Regions from separate parts of the Pararhizobium sp. DWP3-4 genome, predicted to be linked through region 3. Evidence: predicted binding sites of a transcription regulator. Region 3 holds the regulator's gene; each other region holds the start of a gene.
The links. Region 3 encodes LexA, which represses DNA repair genes until DNA is damaged. Its sites were predicted from a motif close to TGTTCNNNNTGTGTTCNG; they were not measured.
Positions count from the first base shown of each region.

Region 1: a site for LexA is predicted at 3,477-3,494, ahead of ACP7E6_RS02565 (ribonuclease T2). Genes of this name have one in related genera too.
Region 2: a site for LexA is predicted at 3,698-3,715, ahead of uvrA (excinuclease ABC subunit UvrA). Genes of this name have one in related genera too.

Region 1 is NZ_JAFCXF010000001.1:538,082-543,781, forward strand. It holds gene ACP7E6_RS02550 (thiamine pyrophosphate-binding protein) at 1-1,384, opposite strand, end outside; gene ACP7E6_RS02555 (DMT family transporter) at 1,419-2,369, opposite strand; gene ACP7E6_RS02560 (alpha/beta fold hydrolase) at 2,383-3,318, opposite strand; gene ACP7E6_RS02565 (ribonuclease T2) at 3,581-4,279, shown strand; gene ettA (energy-dependent translational throttle protein EttA) at 4,373-5,700, shown strand, end outside.
Region 2 is NZ_JAFCXF010000004.1:450,130-455,829, forward strand. It holds gene ACP7E6_RS13940 (DUF72 domain-containing protein) at 1-631, opposite strand, end outside; gene uvrA (excinuclease ABC subunit UvrA) at 655-3,576, opposite strand; gene ACP7E6_RS13950 (single-stranded DNA-binding protein) at 3,842-4,381, shown strand; gene ACP7E6_RS13955 (MarC family protein) at 4,459-5,088, opposite strand; gene gyrA (DNA gyrase subunit A) at 5,320-5,700, shown strand, end outside.
Region 3 is NZ_JAFCXF010000001.1:1,048,519-1,054,218, forward strand. It holds gene ACP7E6_RS04970 (LysE family translocator) at 65-697, opposite strand; gene ACP7E6_RS04975 (APH(3'') family aminoglycoside O-phosphotransferase) at 781-1,569, opposite strand; tRNA gene ACP7E6_RS04980 (tRNA-Asn) at 1,951-2,025, opposite strand; gene ACP7E6_RS04985 (hypothetical protein) at 2,245-2,523, shown strand; gene lexA (transcriptional repressor LexA) at 3,058-3,768, shown strand; tRNA gene ACP7E6_RS04995 (tRNA-Cys) at 4,284-4,357, shown strand; gene ACP7E6_RS05000 (hypothetical protein) at 4,585-4,803, opposite strand; gene ACP7E6_RS05005 (LysE family translocator) at 5,259-5,700, shown strand, end outside.

The DNA.
Region 1 (5,700 bases), 510 kb from region 3:
TGATCACCAGAGTTATGATCGGCAGATTGTAGCGCACGGCGGTAGCAAATTCCTGCCCGTGCATCATGAAGCAGCCGTCACCGGCAAAGCAGATCACTTCGCGCTGCGGAAACAGCTGTTTGGCGGCAACGGCTGCCGGCAGGCCATAGCCCATCGAGCCGGATGTCGGGGCCGCCTGCGTGTTGAATTGCTGGAACCGGTGGAAGCGGTGCAGCCAGGTGGCGTAATTGCCGGCGCCATTGGCAAAGATCGTATCTTTTGCCGTGTTCGCTTCGATGTAGCGCATGATCGGCCCCATCTGCACGTCGCCGGGACCGGTTTCCGGCGGAGTGGACCAAGTGAGATAGGACTGGTGCATCCGTGCCGTCCGTTCGGACTGAGAACGTGGTTGCGCCCGGGTCAGGATCTCAAGGGCGGCGGCGAAATCGGCGGGGGAAGCAGCAATTGCCAGATCGGGACGGTAGACCCGGCCGAGTTCGCCGGGATCGGGATAGACATGGACCAGCGTCTGCCGCGGGTAGGGCACCTCCAAAAGGGTATAACCGGAGGATGGCATCTCGGAGAAGCGGCCGCCGACCAACAGCACGAGGTCTGCCTCGCGGATGTCCTTGGACAGCGCCGGGTTGATACCGATGCCGACATCTCCGGCGTAATTTGGATGCAGATGATCAAACAGCATCTGACGGCGGAATGAACAGCCGACCGGAAGGTCGAAGCGTTCGGCGAAAGACTGGAACTGCCGGACCGCCTGTTCGCTCCAGCGCGTGCCGCCGAGAATGGCGATCGGCCGTTCGGCCTTGGCGATGAGCTGCTCCAGCGCCTGCATCTGGCCGGGGCCGGGATGGCTTTCCACCGGTTGATAGGGCTTTGCCAGGACCGCTTCCGTCTTCTGCGTCAGCATGTCCTCCGGCAGGGTCAGAACCACCGGGCCGGGGCGGCCGGATGTGGCGACCGCAAAGGCACGGGTGACGAGCTCCGGGATGCGGGCGGGATCATCGATTTCGCCGACCCATTTGGCGATTTCGGTGAAGGCGCGGCGATATTCGATTTCCTGGAAGGCTTCGCGCTCGCGGGCATCGCGCTGGACCTGGCCGATGAACAGGATCATCGGGATCGAATCCTGGCGGGCAATATGCAGGCCGGCCGACGCGTTCATGGCGCCCGGACCGCGTGTCACCATGCAGATGCCGGGTTCGCCGGTCAGACGGCCCCAGGCGTCCGCCATCATCGCAGCGCCCCCCTCCTGGCGGCAGACCAGGACCTCGATATCGGTATCGTAGAGCGCGTCGAGCACGGCGAGATAGCTTTCGCCCGGTACGCAGGACACCCGCCTGACGCCGTTTGCCTTCAGCGCCTCAACGATCAATTCTCCGCCTGTCTTCATGTCTGCTCCTCCCAAAGCACGTCACTCACGTTTGTCAGATGGCCGGCGATACCGGCGCGATACCTGCTGTTTTGTTGACCCGGCGCTCGCGCCAGATGATGTAGAGGCCGGAACTGATGATGATGGCGATGCCCAGCCATTTCAGTGCGTCCGGCAGATGGCCGAACACCAGCCATCCGAAAATCGTCGCCGAGACGATTTCCAGATATTGCAGGGGCGCCAGCACCGAGGCGGGCGCGGCGCGATAGGCATAGACGCCAAGCACCCCGGAGATTGTCGCGGTGACGCCGACACCGAGCAGGTAAAGACCGGCAGTCGTATCCGGCACGACCGGATCGAAAATTTCCGACCCACTTCCGTCGCCGATGTAAAGCAGGATGCCGCAGAACACCGCACCCCAGACGCCGGCGTGAAACTGCATCGACCATGGGTCCTCGTTCTGCGCCACCAGACGGGTGACCAACAGGAAGATCGCCAGCCCGAAGGCCGAGACAATTGGCAAAAGTGCGATCCAGCCGACTTCCTGCATGCTTGGCTGGATGACCAGCAGAGCGCCGAAAAAGCCGACGCCGCAGGCGGTATACCGCCGCCAGCCGATGGTTTCCTTGAGGAAAATGCTGCCGAGGATGGTCAGGATGATCGGCTCGACGAAGAAGATGGCGATGGCATCGGCGACTTCCATCGCCTTCAGCGTGGTGATGAACGACAGCATGGTGACGACCAGCAGGCCGCCGCGCAGCATATGCAAGCCTGTCTTCTTCCAGGTGAGATCGAACAGCGTGCCGCGGAAGATGACAACAGGCAGGATGAAGATCATCTGCAGCACGAAGCGCACGGCGGTGATTTCAGCCGATGGAATTGTGGTGATGGCAAGTTTTGCAAAGATATCGATCAGTGGCGAGATCAGCACCGCGATGACCATCAGGGTGAGACCGAAGGAAACATCGTTGCTGCGTGTCGCCGGTTTTGCGGAAATGCCGGTCATGCCAGGTCTTTGCTCATTTCCGCTGCTCCACGACGCAGAGGCACCATGCGGCGAAATCCTGCATGGCGCCGTCGCGCTCAAGTTCGTTCAGGGTTTCGTGGCGCATTGACGGGTAGATGGTCGTCGTTACCTTTTCCAAGCCGGCTGCTCGCATACGCCCCGCCAGCCATGAGATTTCCCGGCCGCCATTGGTGGCTGGATCCTGGCCGCCGCCAACCAAGTGGACCGGCAAGTTTTTCGGCAGCCGGCTCAGCCGTTCCGGCTTTGCGCCGTCGAAGGTCAGAGTGAACAGGTCGATCCACATCGAAACGCTGGCATCGAAACCGCAGAGCGGGTCGTCGATGTATTTTCCCACTTCCACCGGATCGTGCGACAGCCAGTCATAGTCGGTCCTGCGGTCGGGGATTGTTTTGGCCCAGGCGGCGAATGTCAGTTTCGACAGCAGTCCGCTTGGCACATCGGAGCCTTTCAGCATTTTCTCGATGGCAAGCAGGGCTTGGGCTGCGCGTCCGGCCAGCCCCGGATTGAAATTCGAATTCCAGACAGCCAGTCCATCGTAAAGGCCCGGATCTTCTTCCGCGGCGTTCAGGGCGATCAGGCCGCCCATGGAATGGCCGAACAGGATGACGGGAAGGCCGGGATGACGGCTGGTGGTCATCATGCGCATTGCCCTGACGTCGTCGACGACCTTGGCTGCCCCTTGCGATTGCGCATAACGGCCGAGCGGTGCATCGGCGGCTTTTGTTGCGCCGTGGCCGCGATGATCATGCGCATAGACGTTGAAGCCGTGGGTGCCCATGACTTCAGCGAAGCGGGCATAACGGGCCGAATGTTCGGCCAAACCGTGGCTGACGAGCAGCACGGCCTTTTCCGGTGTGGCAGCGCGCCAGTGACGCCAGGCAATCGCGGCTCCGCTCGGGCTTTGCAACGTTTCGACCGTGGTGAACACCCCTTAGATCCTCCCAGTCGAAGTTCGTGCGCTGAACCGCTATCAAATTGATTTACCAGCCAAAGGCAACAAGCGCTTGGTGCTTGTTTGGTATCAGGTCAGAAAAAATCGATCGTGCATGGATTTCAGGTTGCAATTTTCCCGTTTTAATCGCAAGATGATCTTGTTTTGTTCTGTTTTGGGGGAGGCCGGCATGCAAAGGACTGTGAGGACTATCGTCGTGTCGTTTCTGCATCGTCTGGGGCTGATCATGATTGCCGCGATGTTTGTTTCACCGGTCTTTGCGGAGGAAAAAGCCACAGCCGCCAAGGGCAAGACCGAATACATTCTCGCTGTCAGCTGGCAGCCGGGCTTTTGCGAGATCCGCCCGACCCGCAAGGAATGCGCCGGGCAGACCGCAGAGCGCCATGACGCGACGCATTTTTCGCTGCATGGCCTCTGGCCAGTCAAAAAGAGCTATTGCGGCGTCTCTGCGGATATCAAGGCCCGTGATCAGAAAGGCGACTGGCTGGACTTGCCGCAATTGGCCATGGCTGAGGAAACTGCGGCCAAGCTGAAGGTGGCGATGCCCGGAACCCAATCCGGGCTCGACCGGCATCAATGGCTGCGCAGCGGCACATGCCATGGCGGTACCGCACAGGACTATTTTTCCGTGCAGCTTCGCCTTGTCGAGGACATCAATGGCTCGGCCGTTCGCACCCTGTTTGCCGGCCGGATCGGGCAGGATGTGACGGAGGGCGAGGTCAAGCAGGCGTTTGACGACAGTTTCGGCAAGGGGGCGGGCGACCGCGTCAGGATGCGCTGCCAGAAAGCCGGAGGCCGCAGCGTCGTCACCGGGCTGACGATCGGCCTGTCGGGCGATCTTTCGGCCAGTGCCGGCCTCTCAAGTCTGATCCTTGCCGCCGGTGATACCGATTTCAAATGCGCAAAAGGCACCGTCGATGCAGCCGGCATTCAGTGAATGGCGTTGCGAAAACCGGTTTCTTCATTGCTCCGCCGGGATAATTCGCCTACATAGCGGGCAAAATCCCATTCCGTCGGAGCAGTTTTCTCTATGGCACGTCAATTCATTTATCATATGTCCGGGCTGAACAAGTCCTACGGCACCAAGAAGGTGCTGGAGAATGTCAATCTGTCGTTCTATCCGGACGCCAAGATCGGTATCCTCGGCCCGAACGGCGCCGGTAAATCGACCGTGCTGCGCATCATGGCCGGGCTCGACACGGAATATACCGGCGAAGCCTGGGTCGCTCAGGGCGCGACCGTCGGCTACCTGGCGCAGGAGCCGCAGCTCGATCCCACCAAGACGGCGATGGAAAACGTCATGGAGGGCGTGGCCGACAAGACCGCCATCCTCGAGCGCTACAATGAACTGATGATGAACTATTCCGACGAAACGGCGGAAGAGGGTTCGAAGCTTCAGGACATTATCGACGGCCAGAACCTGTGGGATCTCGAAAGCCAGGTCGAAATGGCGATGGAAGCGCTGCGCTGCCCGCCCGGCGATGCGGATGTGACCAGCCTTTCGGGTGGTGAGCGCCGCCGTCTGGCATTGTGCAAGCTGCTGCTCTCCAAGCCGGACCTTTTGCTGCTCGACGAACCGACCAACCATCTCGACGCCGAAACCATCGGCTGGCTGGAAAATCATCTGCGCATGTATGCCGGCGCCGTGATGATGATCACCCACGATCGCTACTTCCTCGACAATGTCACGGGCTGGATCCTCGAGCTCGACCGTGGCCGCAGCATTCCCTACGAAGGCAACTACTCGGCATACCTGCTGGCCAAGGCCAAGCGCATGCAGCAGGAAAACCGTGAAGACGCGTCCCGCCAGAAGGCGATCAGCCGTGAACAGGAATGGATCGCGTCCAGCCCGAAAGCCCGTCAGTCGAAGTCGAAGGCCCGTATCAAGGCCTATGACGAACTGGTCGATGCGGCCGACAAGATGCGTCTTGGCGATGCGCAGATCATCATTCCGATCGGTGAGCGTCTCGGTCAGGTGGTTATCGAAGCCGAAAACATCACCAAGGGTTACGGCGACCGCGTGCTGATCGACGACCTGTCGATCAAGCTGCCGCCAGGCGGCATCGTCGGTGTGATCGGCCCGAACGGCGCCGGCAAGACGACGCTGTTCCGGATGATCACCGGCCAGGAAAAGCCGGATAGCGGCACATTCCGCGTCGGCGATTCCGTTAAGCTTGGTTATGTCGACCAGAGCCGCGATGCCCTTGATGGCGCTAAGACCGTCTGGGAGGAAATTTCCGGTGGTGCCGAAGTCATCAAGCTCGGCAAGCTGGAAATGAATTCGCGGGCCTATTGCGGCGCGTTCAACTTCAAGGGCACCGACCAGCAGCAGAAGGTCGGCAATCTCTCCGGTGGTCA
Region 2 (5,700 bases), on a different contig from region 3:
AGAGATCAAGGCGTTTTTCATCGTAACAGGTCGCCACGTCATCGCTGCCGGTCTGAAGGCGCGCATAGACGAAATCACCGGTGACATCGGCGATCATCGGATAGTCGAAATGATCGGCGCAGACGACCGCCACCTTATGCTTGACAAGCAAGGCGGTGAATTCCGGCGTGCGGAAGGAATCGTGGCGTACCTCCACGACATGACGTAGCGTCAAGCCATCCTGCTTCTCCGGCAGCAGTGCCAGAAACGCGCCAAAATCCTCGACGTCGAATTTTTTCGTCGGCATGAACTGCCACAGGATCGGCCCCAGATGCGGCCCGAGTTCGGTCAGCCCCTGGCCCAGAAATTTGCCGATCGACTCGCCAGCTTCCGCCAGCACCTTCTTATTGGTGGTAAAACGGCTGGCCTTCAGCGAGAAGACAAAATCATCCGGCACTTCCGACGCCCATTTGGCGAACGTCTCCGGCTTTTGCGAGCCGTAATAGGTGCCGTTGACCTCGATGGCTTTCAGCTGGCTGCTGGCATATTCCAGCTGCCGCTTCTTCGTCAGCGTCTCCGGATAGAACGTCCCCTCCCAGGGATCAAAGGTCCAGCCGCCAATACCGCAACGGATCGTGCCTGATTTGGTCATGTGCCCACCCTCCGGTCTTTGCCTTACTCTGCCGCCACCATCTTGCGGATCGGCCTTCGTTCCAGAAGGTCTTTCAGGAAGGCGCCCGTATGCGAGCGCTTTTCCTTGACGATATCTTCCGGCGTTCCGGCTGCGATCACCTCGCCACCACCATCGCCACCTTCCGGACCGAAATCGATCACCCAGTCGGCGGTCTTGATGACTTCGAGATTATGCTCGATGACGACGACCGAATTGCCCTGGTTGACCAGTTCGTGCAGCACTTCGAGCAGCTTGGCGACGTCATGGAAATGCAGGCCGGTGGTCGGCTCGTCGAGAATGTAGAGCGTGCGGCCGGTCGAGCGTTTCGACAGTTCCTTGGCGAGCTTGACGCGCTGCGCCTCGCCGCCCGACAGGGTGTTGGCCTGCTGGCCGACCTTGATATAGCCGAGCCCGACGCCCTGCAACGCCTGCAGCTTGTCGCGCACCGCCGGAACGGCGGCGAAGAACTCGACGCCTTCCTCGACGGTCATGTCGAGCACGTCGGCGATCGACTTGCCCTTGAAATGCACGTCGAGCGTTTCGCGGTTGTAGCGCTTGCCGTGGCAGACGTCGCAGGTGACATAGACATCCGGCAGGAAGTGCATCTCGATCTTGATGACGCCGTCACCCTGGCAGGCCTCGCAGCGGCCGCCCTTGACGTTGAAGGAGAAGCGGCCCGGCTGATAGCCGCGCGTCTTTGCTTCCGGCAGTCCGGCAAACCAGTCGCGGATCGGCGTGAAGGCGCCGGTATAGGTGGCCGGGTTGGAGCGCGGCGTGCGGCCGATCGGTGACTGATCGATGTCGATGACCTTGTCGATATGTTCGAAACCGTCGATCCGGTCGTGCTCGGCCGGGTTTTCACGCGCACCCATGATCCGCCGGGCCGCCGCCTTGTACAGCGTCTCGATCAGGAAGGTCGACTTGCCGCCGCCCGATACGCCGGTGACGGCGGTGAAAATGCCAAGCGGGATCGACGCCGTGACGTTCTTCAGATTGTTAGCGCGGGCACCGACGACGGTGATTTCCTTTTTCTTCTTCGGCTTGCGCCGTTCCGCCGGAACCGCGACGGCCATTTCGCCCGAAAGATATTTGCCGGTCAGTGAATTCGGGTTGGCGAGAACTTCCGCCGGTGTGCCCTGTGCCACGACCTCGCCGCCGTGAATGCCGGCAGCCGGGCCGATATCGACCACATAGTCAGCAGTCATGATTGCGTCTTCGTCGTGCTCGACGACAATTACGGTGTTGCCGATGTCGCGCAGATGCCGCAGCGTATCGAGCAGCCGGGCGTTGTCGCGCTGGTGCAGGCCGATCGATGGTTCGTCGAGAACGTAGAGCACGCCGGTGAGACCCGAACCGATCTGCGAGGCAAGCCGGATGCGCTGGCTTTCGCCGCCCGACAGCGTGCCGGAATTGCGCGACAGGCTGAGATATTCTAGCCCGACATCGTTGAGAAACCGCAGCCGTTCGCGGATTTCCTTCAGAATGCGCACCGCGATCTCGTTCTGCTTGGCGTTCATGTGCTCGGGCAGGACCTCGAACCAATCACGCGCCACGCGGATCGACATCTGTGTGACTTCACCGATATGCAGCTTGTTGATCTTGACCGCGAGCGCTTCCGGCTTCAGGCGAAAACCGTTGCAGGCCGGGCAGGGGGCTGCCGACATGTAACGTTCGATTTCCTCGCGCGCCCAGGCACTGTCGGTCTCCTTCCAGCGCCGCTCCAGATTGGGCACGATGCCTTCGAAATTCTTGGTCGTATTGTAGGAGCGGGCGCCGTCCTCGTAATGGAAGCTGATCTTTTCCTCGGTGCCCTGCAGGATAGCGTGCCTGGCCGCGTCGGAAAGATCGGTCCATTTGCTCGACAGCTTGAAGCCGAAAGCTTTTCCCAGCGCTTCGAGCGTCTGATTGTAGTAAGGTGAGGATGATTTGGCCCAGGGGGCGATGGCGCCGTTCTTCAGGGTCCGGTCGGGTTCCGGCACGATCAGCGCCTCGTCGATCTTCTGCTGGCTGCCCAGACCATCGCAGGTCGGGCAGGCACCGAACGGGTTGTTGAACGAGAACAGCCGCGGTTCGATTTCCGAAATGGTAAAGCCCGACACCGGGCAGGCGAATTTTTCCGAAAACAGCACGCGCTCATGCGTCTCGTTCAGCGACTTGTTGGCCGAACCGCCAGCCGAGGTTTCTTCCGGCGGCAGCGGCTTGTCGGCAAATTCGGCAATCGCCAGGCCATCGGCAAGCGTCAGGCATGTTTCCAGACTGTCGGCGAGGCGCGCCGTCAGGTCCGGACGCACGACGACGCGATCGACGACGACATCGATGTCATGCTTGTATTTCTTGTCGAGTATCGGCGCCTCGGCGATCTCGTAAAACTGCCCGTCGATCTTGACGCGCTGAAAGCCCTTCTTCATCAGCTCGGCAAGCTCCTTCTTATACTCGCCCTTTCTGCCGCGCACGATCGGCGCGAGAATATAAAGACGGGTACCTTCGCCAAAACCGACGACCCGATCGACCATCTGGCTGACCGTCTGGCTTTCGATCGGCAGGCCGGTTGCCGGCGAATAGGGCACGCCGACGCGGGCAAACAAAAGCCGCATATAATCGTAGATTTCGGTAACCGTGCCGACCGTCGAGCGCGGATTGCGCGACGTGGTCTTCTGCTCGATCGAGATGGCAGGAGAAAGGCCGTCGATCTGATCGACATCCGGCTTCTGCATCATCTCGAGAAACTGGCGGGCATAGGCCGACAGGCTTTCGACATAGCGCCGCTGTCCCTCGGCATAGATCGTGTCGAAAGCCAGCGAGGATTTCCCCGAGCCGGAGAGGCCGGTCATGACGATCAGCTTGTTGCGCGGCAGATCGAGGTCGATGCCCTTGAGATTGTGCTCGCGCGCGCCGCGGATGGAAATGGTCTCGAGTTTGCTCATCGTGCCCAGCTTTGTATCTGCATTGGAAAGCTCCTATTTAAGGTCGCCAGCGGCCATGTCGAGGCGGAAGGTGAAAAACAGCGGGCTTTCCGAGTCGGTTGACAAGATATTACGAATTTATTAGAACAAAGAAAGAACAAAATTTGAAATCTGTTGTGGATGACACAATGCAAAGGGGCGTATGCTGGGCCGTCAGCCGCTAAGATGTGCGCTCTGAATTTGGTAGCCGGGCTGCAAGGCCGGGCAGGATAGCGGGAAAAGCAAGATGGCAGGCAGTGTCAACAAGGTGATTTTGATCGGTAACCTCGGGGCAGACCCGGAAATCCGGCGCACGCAGGACGGCAAGCCGATCGCCAACCTGAACATTGCCACGTCCGAAAGCTGGCGTGACCGCAATTCCGGCGAGCGCAAGGAAAAGACCGAATGGCATCGTGTGGTGATCTTCAACGAAGGTCTCTGCAAGGTTGCCGAGCAGTATCTGAAGAAGGGTGCGACGGTCTATATCGAGGGCCAGCTGCAGACCCGCAAATGGCAGGACAAGGATGGCCAGGATCGCTATTCGACGGAAGTCGTTCTGCAGGGCTTCAACTCGACGCTGACGATGCTCGGCGGCCGGGGTGACGGGCAGGGCGCCGGCGGCGGCCGCGGTGGCTCCGAGTATGGCGGCGGCAACACGGGCGGCGGCTCGGACAATTACGGCGGCGATTACGATCGTCCCTCCTCGGCACCGGCAGCCCGCTCCGGCGGCGGCGCGAGTAGCGGTGGAAACTTTTCGCGCGATATGGACGACGATATCCCGTTCTGATCGAAGCTCTCCATTGTCAAAAAAGCCCGGGAAACCGGGCTTTTTTCGTTGGCGGAACCTGCTTCAGCCAAGCGTGGTCACAAGGCCATGGTCGATTTGACGCCATCGACGACGAACTGAACCGCCAACGCCGCCAGAATGACGCCCAGCAATCGTGTGAGGATGGCACGGCCGGTAACGCCCAGGAACCGGTCGATGCGATCGGCGATGACGAGGGCGGCAAACAGGACGGCAAGGCAGAAGGCGATGACCAGGATCAGTTGAACCCGGTCGATCGTCGCGGAAAAGGAGCCCGAGAGCAGGATCGTCGCCGAGATCGCGCCCGGGCCGGCAATCAGCGGCAGCGCTAAGGGAAACACCGCTATATTGTGGATATGGTCGCGGGTAATGGCAGTCTCGCCGGTCTTTTCCTTGCGCTCGTTGCGCTTCTCGAAAATCATCTCGAAGGCGATCCAGAAGAGCAGCAGTCCGCCGGCAATCCGGAAGGCGCCGATCGAGATGCCCAGCAGGCCGAGGATGCCGTTTCCGAACAGCGCGAAGGCCGAGAGGATGAAGAAGGCGATCAGCGTACCGCGCCGCGCCACCAGAAAGCGTTCGTGCCGGCTCATGCCGACGGTCAGGCTGAGGAAGATCGGCGCAAGGCCGGGCGGATCGATGGTGACCAGGATCGTGGTCAGCGCATTGATCAGAAGGTCGAATTGAGACATCCCATTCCCCTCGCGGCCTTGTTTATGATGACCGTCTGATGAATTGTTAGGCGAGGGTGGCTTCGAATGAAAGGGCTGTCCTTCACTGTTTAGCCGCTTTTGCCTTGCAAATGCCCGCGAGAGCGCCGATGAGCCTAAAAGGCTGTTCAAAACCCAGCCCTGAAATTGGCGCTCGCCAATCCATTCGGCTATAAAAATCTGTCTGATTCTGAACAAAGATCGTGATCGAAATTGACTGAACAAAGCACACCAGGCGGCGGCAAGAATCCACCAGGCATCGAGCCCATTTCCATCATGGAGGAAATGCAGCGCTCGTATCTCGATTACGCCATGAGCGTTATCGTCAGCCGTGCTCTTCCCGATGTCCGCGATGGTCTGAAGCCCGTGCACCGGCGCATCCTGTTCGGGATGAGCGAGCTGGGCATCGACTGGAACAAGAAATACGTCAAATGCGCCCGCGTCACCGGGGACGTGATGGGTAAATTCCATCCGCACGGCAACTCGGCGATCTATGACGCGCTTGCCCGCATGGCCCAGCCCTGGTCGCTACGCCTGCCGCTGATCGACGGTCAGGGCAATTTCGGCTCGATCGACGGCGACCCGCCGGCGGCC
Region 3 (5,700 bases):
CGAAATTGGAACTGCCGCTTCTTTATATGAAGCGGCAGCCGCAGCCACCGGAGGCCGGAAGGATTCAGCTTTTCTGGAAAGCCAGATGCGCCCCGAGACCGACCAGCATGGTACCACCGGCGCGCTGCATCAGGCGTTGCGCGGAGCTCGAACGGCGCAGCTTGGTCATCACCGCACCGGCCAGAAACACGCAGACGATATCCGCCGACGAAAACATCAGGTTGACGATCGTTCCAAGGATTGCCAGCTGCAGCCAGACCGGGAAGGCGGCCGACGCATCGACGAATTGCGGCAGGAAAGCCACGAAGAAAATCGCCGTCTTGGGATTGAGGACCTCGACGGTAACGCTCTCGAAGAATGCGCGGCGCCCGGATTTCGGCGCGGTGCCGGGCAGGGTGGTGTCGCCCTCAACCTTGGAACGGAAAAGAGAAATGCCGAGCCAGATCAGATAGGCCGCACCGGCAAACTTGACGATCATGTACAGCGTCGGCACGGCATGAAACAGGATCGACAGACCTGCAGCCGCAGCAATGACATGGAAGTAGCCACCGAGGTGAATACCAAGCGTGGCCATCAGCCCGGACCAGCGACCACGCGCAATCGTCTGGGCCGCCGCATAGAGCATGGCCGGACCGGGAATATAGGCAAAGACCGCCGTGGTGGCGATGAAGGCGATAAGCAACTCGATCGACGGCATTGTCCGCTCCTGTCGTGGGTCCTGATTGTGACCTGATCTATACAACAGGATTTTCAGAAAGTCGCGCGTACGTTGCGCTGAGCCTAGCCCCAGGTGAGCGGGTCGAGACGCAGATAGAAATCGAGCCGCGCTTTGTCCGCAGTCGCGATCGCGTGTATGTCGAACAGACGAGTTTGCGCAGTCCGCACTTCTTCAGCGATGCGCCATGTCTCGCGGGTATTGCCGACAAGCAATGCAAAGTCGACGTAGCGATCCGCCGCGCCCAACCGTCCGAGATCGATCAATCCGGTGCAGCGAAGCGTTTCCGGATCGATCATGAAGTTCGGCATGCAGGCATCACCATGGCAAACGACACGGTCAAGGCTTTCCTGCGCCAACCGCTCGGACAATTCTGCCCTTACCCGGTCAAGCAGGGTCTGCGGCGGTGTGTTGTGATCATCCGGATCGAGAAAATCCGGATTGACGCCGCCACGTCCAACCACGTCGGCCGCCCGGTCGAACATGGTTTGGAGGCTGCGTTCAAACGGGCAATCGTTTACCGGAATGGCATGCAGATCGCGTACCATTGCCGCAATAGAAGGCCATGCCCGGATCAGCTCCGTCGCTTCGAGCTGATCTGCCGGAATGCCAGGTACCGCACTTGTCACAAGGCATGCGACACCGTCCGACACCTGCCAATCGAGAACTGTTGGAGATCCGATCCTGAAGGGGGACAGCCATGCAGTCCGCCGCCGCTCGGCATCCAGCAGCGCCACGCCGCTGCCGGTAGACACTTTGGCGTAAGCGCTGCCATCGATACGCCGAAACAGCGCATCTCCCGATTCGCCGTGACGATAGGCAGTCCACTGGCTTCCCAGAGAAAATCCTGGCAACCGGGCCGTACCGGATCGAAAGTCAGTCACGTATCATCCCCCACGGCCTGTTTAGCGAAGGCGAATTGCGCCCCCGCACCACATAGATTTTGGCAACCGCAATTTCACCGTCACTGAACAGAAAGCCGGGTTTTTGCGCGGTTTCTTTTTGCTGACAAAGGTCGAAGGGCGCGGGGACTTCTGCCAAACCGGTGCATTCGTGAAGCTGAGATTCGACACAACACCGCGACCTTTGCATTGCTGTTGATGATCGAAGGGCTAGGTGCCCCGCTGGTGGCGATGACCGATGATACCGCAAACTACCATGCCACGCCGGTTACCGGCCGACCCATTCGCCTCGAATCAAAAAGGCCTTGCTTTTTCAGCAAGGCCTTTGAAAACTGGCTCCCCGGGCCGGATTCGAACCGGCGACCTGTCGATTAACAGTCGAATGCTCTACCGCTGAGCTACCAGGGATCATCTGCGGCGGTATGTCCTGCAGAAGTGAGGCTGCTAATACAAATGCTTTTCCGATTTGCCAAGCGGTTTTTCAAAAAAAACGCACAATCTTGTCAGACTGTGGAGAACTTCCCATCTGTGGGAGGCAGCGCATTCCGGCTGCCTGCGAGCCAAACCCTTGGCATTGCGGGACTGTAGCATAACGGGCACGCGCTTTACGCTTGATAGGTGGAATATATGGCAGAACCGCAAAAAACGAAAAAATTCGGCATCGACGCGCGAACGCATGAACTGGTCATTGGTTCATGGCGGATGCGGCTGCCGCAATCGCGTCTATTGCGCATCACCATCGGCGGCACGTTGATTTTTGGCGGCATCCTCGGGTTTCTGCCGGTCCTCGGATTCTGGATGGTGCCGCTGGGGTTCCTTGTCCTGTCGCATGATCTCGCCTTCGTCAGGCGCCGGCGACGCAGGCTATCGGTGTGGTGGGCGCGAAAATGGCAAGCGTCCAATTAGAACACCGTAACAGCTGCTGTTTCAGGACATCATGCTAGGGGGTGTCGATCGTTCCTTGATTGGGCCGCGTCGCCACACCGGCTGCCGGGGCATTCTCCTGGACTCGGGGTCGCGGCATTAACCTCTGTGCTCTTGCTAAACATTCCCGCACCTCAAAGCCAGCAACACCAGCCGCCCAAGAAATCCTGACATGCCTTTTGGCATTTAGCTGTGCGGTTCGGTTTGTCTTTTCCGGCGAAAACGACATTGCCACGCTCATCGACATGCCGTGCCATTACATCCATCAGTCTTTTTTGGAGCCACGGTCCTTACAAACGAACCGCTCCAGGTTGTGCAGAGGTTCTGTAATACGGCCCACTTCTGCGCGAGCGGGAATACTCCGGTGAAAACAGTAGGATGAAAGGACCCGATCCGATCGTTTGTGTCGCCATGTGCCCTTTGAAAACATTCGATGATTTTTAAGCACTTGCGGAACACATATGGAACAGATAATGTTCGTTCTTGATTTGTTTCTCGATTCTGGAGTGATCGTTCATGCTGACCCGCAAGCAACAGGAACTGCTTCTGTTCATTCACGAAAGAATGAAAGAGTCGGGTGTGCCTCCATCGTTCGATGAAATGAAGGATGCGCTGGATCTGGCCTCAAAATCCGGCATTCACCGGCTGATCACAGCGCTTGAGGAGAGGGGGTTTATCCGCCGCCTTCCCAACCGTGCGCGTGCACTGGAGGTGATCAAGTTGCCGGAGGCCTATTCGATGAGCCTCCAACCCAAGCGGGGCTTTTCACCGAGCATCATTCAGGGCAGTCTTGGCGTGCAACCGGCCCCTGCAGCTCCCGCCAAAGCCGCCGCAAACAGCGATACGGTCTCGATACCGGTGATGGGCAGGATTGCCGCCGGTGTGCCGATCTCGGCGATCCAGAACAACACGCATGATATTTCCGTGCCCCTCGAGATGGTCGGCGCAGGCGAGCATTATGCACTTGAAGTACGCGGCGATTCGATGATCGAGGCAGGTATTCTGGATGGCGACACGGTCATCATCCGCAACACGAACAGCGCCAGCCCGGGCGAAATCGTCGTCGCTTTGGTTGATGACGAGGAAGCGACGCTGAAGCGTTTTCGACGGAAAGGGGCGTCGATCGCACTGGAGGCCGCCAACCCTGCCTACGAAACCCGCATCTTCGGGCCTGACCGGGTCAAGATACAGGGGAAACTTGTCGGACTGATCCGCCGTTACCATTGAACGGACCACGTCTTCTGCCCGCATGATCAGGTGATAACCGAGCGATGCGCACTGCAACGCAAAAAAACTCGAATGACGATGGAAAACGGCCGCAGAGCTCGGAGCGACAAGGCGTTGGCGATGCGTTGGATTTGAGATCACGTCTTCTCAGCGCTGCTTTCAAACTTGGTACTTGGCAGGACTTGGTTTCAGCCAAGTCAACCAGCGGCGGGGCCGCTCCATCATTCAACACGGCGGAGATGGCGCCTGACTATGGGGCGACTTTCGAAACCCGCCTTCCATTCCCTTCGGTAATGCACCAATCGATCAGGGCAGGGGCGTTGCGAATTTTCATCGGCTGCTGTGATCTCGTTCCGGTTTGTCGGAGGCCAACTTAAGCGTCGCCTCAGGGTTGTGACGACAGATCGGAAATATCATTTCGGAACTGGCCAAGAGCGTTTTTGAGAAATATCCTCTTGCGATTTGTCTAGGATCATTCTAAACCGCCGCCACAGTTCGACTATTTGAACTCGTGAGGCCTCGTGGCGGAGTGGTGACGCAGAGGACTGCAAATCCTTGCACCCCGGTTCAATTCCGGGCGAGGCCTCCAAATTTCCCACAGATGTCAGTCTCAGGCGGAAACGAGCAACGGCGTTGCCGTTTCGACCAAGGTCGATTACGGCGCGAGCAAATCCTTCCACGCGATTTTTTCAGGCAGAACCTCTGGACCGTTGTTTTAATCCGGCACTCTTGATCAGGAAGAGACAAGCAGTCGGCAACAATGGATGGGCGTTCCGCGTCCACCGTTGCGGTCGGGATATCACGGACCGGGGCTAATCAATGATAATAGAAGCAGGCGCAATCGGCCTTGCTGTCATCCGGTTTCGTCCAGACGCGTACCGCCAGTTTTTTGGCTGCACCTGTTTCGTCCAGCCGAAGTCCGAGCAGTGACACGGCCGCAAGCTTCGGGTTGACCGCATCGATCTCGATGGTGGATCCGACCTGATGGACGCCCTGCTTCGGGGTCCAAGTGAAAAACTGCACGCTGTAATGCATTGCATTCTCCTTCGCCGGCTTGCAGCACATACGTTCAAGTGGGGAACAGACGCTGCAACACGCTGGTCACGGGCGCTCCACTGCTGAATGCGTACTCAATGCGTAGGAGTGACGATAACATAATTTGGCAGCCGGGGAAACAATCTCGCCATAATATGCACCGAACGATCACTGCTCATCATCCATCCGCACGGCATGCATCGCCTGTGAAATGCGCATGACGCATTTTGATGCTGCGGCCCCCAATGATCACCAGCAATGGCGGTAACCCGCCGTTAACGCTGGTGGCAGTTCGACTGCCTGTTCATGCCGAAATACGGCACCTGCCGTATGTCTCTTGCACCCCTCCTGCGTGCATTTCTCCCGGCGTCGATGACAGAATCGCGGCTTGACCGGGATGGCTTCATCAACGCCGTTCTGAACAAGGGGCGGCGCTACCGGTTGGAGGAGCCGCTATGTTGCCACTGGAACAGTTGATGCCGTTCGCCTTTGCGACTCTGATTTTCGCTTGCATGCCAGGCCCTGCCATTCTCTACATGACGGCACAGACACTGGCGCACGGGCCGCGGGCCGGATTGATGGCGGCCTTCGGTATTCATCTGGGCTGCTACGTTCATATCGTCGCGACAGCATTGGGTTTGGCGGCGATTCTCGACCAAGCGCCCGCCGTTTACAATGTCATCAAATTCGCCGGCGCCGCCTATCTCGTGTGGTTGGGTGTCACCATGTTTCTTGGCCGCCGGCGGGACGGCGAAAAAATTGCCAACGCAGCGCCCGGCGTTCTGCGTGACAGTATCGTCGTCGAGGTCCTCAATCCCAAGACCGCGCTGTTTTTTCTGACCTTCCTGCCGCAATTCATCGACCCGGCACCCGGCACACCTGTGTGGCTGCAGTTTC